2 regions of the Ruminococcus sp. 1001136sp1_2201st1_G3_2201SCRN_220225 genome follow, and region 2 is predicted to be linked to the other one. Evidence: a T-box and tRNA genes for the amino acid it is inferred to sense, from the RefSeq annotation. Region 2 holds a T-box; the other holds one or more tRNA genes.
The links. The T-box of region 2 lies ahead of metG (methionine--tRNA ligase). A T-box ahead of a tRNA ligase gene usually reads a tRNA of that ligase, here a tRNA-Met.
Positions count from the first base shown of each region.

Region 1: it has a tRNA-Met gene. The T-box ahead of metG (methionine--tRNA ligase) is inferred to sense a tRNA for this amino acid. The anticodon was not compared.

Region 1 is NZ_JBCOME010000039.1:46-3,180, forward strand. It holds gene rhaD (rhamnulose-1-phosphate aldolase) at 320-1,153, opposite strand; tRNA gene AB5642_RS12825 (tRNA-Val) at 1,599-1,671, shown strand; tRNA gene AB5642_RS12830 (tRNA-Met) at 1,690-1,763, shown strand; gene AB5642_RS12835 (hypothetical protein) at 1,951-2,643, shown strand; gene AB5642_RS12840 (hypothetical protein) at 2,696-3,135, shown strand, end outside.
Region 2 is NZ_JBCOME010000017.1:53,854-56,988, reverse strand. It holds gene metG (methionine--tRNA ligase) at 1-1,836, opposite strand, end outside; T-box leader at 1,925-2,210, opposite strand; gene AB5642_RS07700 (transcriptional repressor) at 2,399-2,797, shown strand; gene AB5642_RS07695 (NADH peroxidase) at 3,026-3,135, shown strand, end outside.

The sequences.
Region 1 (3,135 bases), on a different contig from region 2:
AAACCAAAGAAGCCCCGCATTCCACCAATGAACCACCCCTGGCGTCGTCAACAGTTTGGAAAATTTGTCAAACAGCAAGAACACCACCAGAATGATCAAGATACAAAAATTGCCTGAGGAATGAAGCACATCAATATAACAAGCCCCAGCAAAAAGCCGGGGCTAATACTTCAATTATTTTAGGACATTTTCAAAAACGCTTGACAGCAATTTTTTCATATTTTATAAACATTTATTAAAATTGATTTCCTCTAAAGTAAAAAATCTGCCTGTGAATTTTCTCATCACAGACAGATCTCACATTATTATATTAATTTACTTACTGCTCTTTTTCATAAAGAAATTCTTCCGGTAAAGTAACATGAAAGTCTTTGGCTACTGCGCGGAAATCATCAGGAGTAATGGTCTGAAGCTTACGCGGTGCCATGGACATTACCTTCACCAGGATTTCCGCAGACTTCTCTACTGTATGGAGAAGGCCAAAGGTCAGGTCAAAGTCCTCACCGGAGCAGAACATTCCATGATGTGCCCAGATAACAACGTCATATTTCTTCATCAGCTCAGCTGTTTTTACTGCAATTTCTCTTCCGCCTGGTACCATCCAGCCTACAACGCCTACGCCATCCGGGAAAACAACCGGGCATTCTGTTGCAGACTCCCACAGCTCTCTTGTAAATACCTTGTCGTCCAGTGGAAGGACAAAGGTTAATGCGATGGTGTTGGTTGTATGTGCGTGATAAATAACACGATGTCTGCCGTTTGTAAGCTTCTTTTTTACCTCATGATTCATAAGGTGGGTTGGAAGCTCGCTGGTTGGGCGGCCGCCTTCTACCAGTCCCCAGCGGATCCTGTAATTAACACCCTTGTCATCCAGTTCAATGATTGCAAGACAGGCTTCCGGGTCAACTGCTATGTTTCTGAAATATTTGCCACTTCCGGTTACCAGGAAAAACTCTCCTGCAAGTCCCGGCACCTCTGTGCCGATAGGCTGCCACTCGCCTGGTGCATTCAGACGGGGACGGATCATTTCTACTTCTTCTGCTTTCAGACGATAGCTTAAGTTTCCACCGTTTCTCTCATGCCAGCCCTGCTGGAAACCATCGTCCGCCATTTTGATAAAGCCCTTCATAAATTTGGAATCTAAAATCTTCATACCATCTTCTCCTCTTTTATTTTTCGTATCGCCAACTGACGTTTCCTAATAGGAAAAACAATTGTCAGCTGATCGCAATTATGGTCTCAGGGCGTGTTTGTGAGCCCTTTCTTATGAGACCATACGAATACGCTGCGTCCGTTCTTTTTCTTCTTACAGGTATCCGGTATGCTTTTGTTTGCTCTTCTTGTTTACAGACTCAGTATAACACCAATTCTCATTTTGGAAAGAACCTTACTTGCCAAATTGTTTTCCGCTTTTTGCAAATAAGGACCCAAAATAAAAATTTCTGTTTCTAGAGCCTTTTTTTCCAATAAAATAGTAAAAAAATATAATTCTAAATTTTTTGAAAAAAAGTAAAAAAAGTTGTTGACAATTTGCGACAGTTGATAGTATAATAGCAAAGCGAGCTGCGGGAGAGAAATAAATTTCACAGTTTGTATATGGGGTCTTAGCTCAGCTGGGAGAGCATCTGCCTTACAAGCAGAGGGTCACAGGTTCGAGCCCTGTAGGCCCCATACTTATGAAATGAATATGGCGAGATAGCTCAGTTGGCTAGAGCACGCGGTTCATACCCGCGGTGTCGAGGGTTCGAATCCCCCTCTCGCTATTATAGATGTTGCAGATTGCAGCATCTATTTTTTTTATCTATCAGCGAAGCGGACCTGGAATGTCCGCTTCGCTACTTGCTCATGAACGCAGTCGCTTCGCGATCTGTCAGTGGGAGTTTTCAAGTCAAACGCCATAAAACTTGGCATGTATTTTTTCCAGTTAATAATTTTTAAAGGAGTAACTGCATGAATATTGACCCATCTATCCGTAAACTTCTTGATAATGAAGCTACCATCCACGAAGCTCAGATCCGCGCTTTGTTCCAGACTCTTGACCGCAGGTTTGGGCTTCGTGGAGCTTCTGTGCCTATCCGCTTTGGTTACGATGAGGCTGTACTTGGCTCTTATACACCTGCTTCTTCTCATGAAAAGGAAGGCTTCTATTTTTCCCTTCTGTTTATTGGTTATGCCGTAAAGAAGCCTCTTTCCAAAGAGGATCGCCTGGATCTTTATAAGCACGAATACGCCCATTATATGCAGTACAATATGAAAATACCGGCGCAGTACAACTGGCAAGCCGGGAAACACGGGAGCGCCTGGAAATACTGCTGTTCTCTTGTGGGCGCCGCGCCTACTCCCTATTATAGAATCGGAGAAAGCCTTCTGAAGCACGATTATGACAAAGCTCTGAAAAACCCTATTCACGACAAGACAGTTCCCATCCGGGACACCTACCGCCGTGAACAGGCCTACAAAAGCGCCAAACATAGCGAAATAAAATTCCAGGTAAACGATGTGGTAACTCATCCCAAATTTGGGGAAGGTACTGTAGAGGAAATCGTACAACTGTCCAATTCCGTCCGGCTGCATATCCGGTTTGCAGATGATGAGGTAAAAAAGATTGACCAGAAATGGCTGCTACGGTCTGGTCATAAATAGTTATATTTTTACAAAACCCAATAAACTTATCATATAAAAGGAGTAAAAAGCCATGAAAAAAAATCATCATCTACACCGGCAGATTCACCTCTGCCTCATCATTTTACTGCTTCTGTTTTGCAGTTCAAGCCAGGTATTTGCCGCAGCAAGGGTAAATGTGAAAAATACCAGGATTAAATTATCAGCCACAAAGCTTACTTATAATAAAAAGGTACAGCGTCCAAAAGTAAGAGTAACTTATAAAGGAAAAGTCTTGAAGGAAAAGAAAAACTATATTGTAAAGTACTCTAAAGGCTGCAAAAAAGTAGGAACTTACACGGTTCAGATTATTGGAAAAGGCACTTATACCGGCACTGCTAAAAAACAGTTTGTTATTTTACCGCCGAAAGCCCAGATAATGAATATCTATGCAAAAACAGCAGCTGCAACTGTAGTAGTAAAAAGACAAACCTCCCAGACCAGTGGTTACCAGCTGCGCTATGCCACTAATTC
Region 2 (3,135 bases):
TAAGTTGGTTACTACCATAACCTTTTTGCCAACCATTTCCTCTGGTGTATAGTAAGCCTTGATTCCAGATACGATCTGGCGAACCTGGCTTCCAATCTTAACCTGGGAGCAAAGAAGCTTCTTGGATTTCTTCACCGCCTCACAGGCAATAACCTCACCAACCTGGAACTGAAGCTTTGCGAAATCATCAAATGTGATCTCCGGCTTCGCCTCAATATCTACAACCTTCTCCTCTGGCTTTTCTTCCTTCGGCTCTTCTTTCGGTGGATGAAGCTCGTTTACTTTTTCCATAACTTCTTTGATGTCCATACGGGCAAAAAGGATCTCCGGTTTATCTGTTACCTTGTTTCCTGACGGATACAGTCCAAATGTCTTCAGATCCTCAAGAGTTCTCTCTGAAGCATTTAACTGACCAAGGATTCTCTTTGTTGTGTCCGGCATAAAGGACCCAAGAAGAGTGGTTCCAATGCAAATGCCCTCAACCAGATTGTAAAGAACGGTTGCAAGACGATCCTGTTTGGATTCGTCCTTTGCAAGTGCCCATGGCATTGTCTCATCAATATATTTGTTGCAGCGTTTGAAAATAGTGAACACTTCTGTGATGGCATCTGCTACACGAAGTTTCTCCATCTTTGCATCAACCTTTGCAGGAACAGAAAGAATGAAGCTCTTCAGATCATCGTCAACAGGTTCTGTTACGCCTTTATTCTCTACCACGCCGCCAAAGTATTTGTTTGACATGGAGATGGTACGGTTTACCAGGTTTCCAAGAGTATTTGCCAGCTCGGAATTCATACGCTCTACCATCAGCTCCCAGGTGATCACACCATCGTTGTCAAACGGCATTTCATGAAGTACGAAATAACGGACAGCATCAACGCCGAAGAAATCAACCAGCTCGTCTGCGTAGATAACGTTTCCTTTGGATTTGCTCATTTTTCCATCGCCCTGGAGAAGCCACGGATGACCGAATACCTGCTTCGGAAGAGGCAGATCCAGTGACATCAGGAAGATTGGCCAGTAAATAGTATGGAAACGGATGATATCTTTTCCAATAAGATGAAGGTCGGCAGGCCACATCTTGTTAAACAGTTCAGAATTGTCTCCATCGCAATCATAACCGATTCCGGTAATATAGTTGGTTAGGGCATCCAGCCATACATATACAACATGCTTCGGATCAAAGTCTACCGGAATTCCCCATTTGAAAGAAGTTCTGGATACGCACAGATCCTGAAGTCCCGGAAGAAGGAAGTTGTTCATCATCTCGTTCTTACGGGATTCCGGCTGAATGAATTCCGGATGTGTCTTAATGTGCTCAATCAGACGGTCTGCGTATTTGCTCATTTTGAAGAAATAAGCCTCTTCTTTGGCTGGTACGCATGGGCGTCCGCAGTCCGGACATTTTCCATCTACAAGCTGGGATTCTGTGAAGAAGGACTCACATGGAGTACAGTACATTCCCTCGTACTCTCCCTTGTAGATGTCCCCTTTTGCATACATTTTCTTGAAAATCTTCTGAACCTGTTTCTCATGGTCTTCATCTGTGGTACGGATGAATTTGTCATAGGATGTGTTCATCAGATCCCAGATGCTCTTGATCTGACCGGATACGTTATCAACGAATTCCTTAGATGTAACACCTGCTTCTTCTGCTTTCAGCTCAATCTTCTGGCCATGCTCGTCAGTTCCGGTCTGGAAAAATACGTCGTAGCCCTGCTGTCTTTTATAACGCGCAATGGCGTCTGCCAGAACCGCCTCGTAGGTATTGCCAATGTGCGGCTTGCCGGATGTATAGGCAATGGCTGTGGTGATGTAATATTTTGGTTTACTCATTGTATTTCCTCCTTTTCTGTGTAACAAAAAGAGCTGGTTAAACTTCTCCTTCCTGTCACAACATAAAAAAACGTCTTCTCAAATATACTGAGAAGACGAGTTATCCCGTGTTACCACTTCTATTCATTCCCGCCTCACGGTACAGATGGAAAAACCATCTTCGGGAATCTCACCGGGTACCTTCATACCCTTACGCTATAACAGGCGTTCCTGTCGCAGCCTAAATTACTTCAACTGCGCCCCTCCAAAGCCATCTTCCATCTGTTCCATACACACCCCCTCTCAGCCTGGAAAAGCAACTCTTAACTGCTCATCTCCCGGGGGATTCTCTGTAATGCGGTACGCAAATGTACTCTCTTTTTCTATGGGTTTGGCTTATAAATTCATATAAAAGAGCGTATCACATTTTAATGGGTTTGTAAACCCAAATTTATCATTTTACAGCGATGCAATATTTATAATTTTAGTGTAAATTTAGCCAAATTACTATTGACAAATTTGCAATTATCTTGTATATTAATATCAGTAACAATTACTATTATTGAGAGAAAGGAGGAATCAGATGGCCACATTGAAATACAGCCGCCAGAGAGAATCTATTAAGGAGTTTCTTACTGGCAGAACCGACCATCCCACCGCTGATTTTGTTTATGAGAATATGAAGCAGATTTATCCAAACATCAGCCTTGGAACTGTATACCGAAACCTCTCTCTTCTCGCTGATCTGGGTGAAATACAGAAGCTTTCCAGCTTTGGCGGAGCAGACCGATTCGATGCCCGCACCGTTCCCCATTGTCACTTTATGTGCACCCGCTGCGGCAGAGTGATGGACGTATTCAGCGAACATATTGATAAAAGCCTTGAGAGTATTGCAGCTGACTTTAAGGACGGTCAGATTTCCGATTATAAAGCAAGATTTTTCGGAATTTGCAAGGAATGCCTGAAGGAAGAGTCTCACTAATCAGTTGAATAAATTTTTCATTTTCTGATCATAGCTATTCTGTAGGGAATTACAGCCGCTCGACAAGCAATGGCCACAGCACCAAACTTTAAGTGAACATTCGATCCTGTTAGAAAAAAGTTTCAATAACTCTTGACAAGCAAGAAACAATATGTTACCATAAAACAGTAATGATTACTATTATTAAAGACAAAATAAAATTTTATATAAGAAAAGGAGAATTTAATTATGGCTAAATGGGTATGTAGTGTATGTGGTTATGTTCATGAAGGTGACACAGCTCCGGAAGTATGTCCAATCTGCAAGGCTCCGGCTGAGAAATTTACGAAACAGGATGA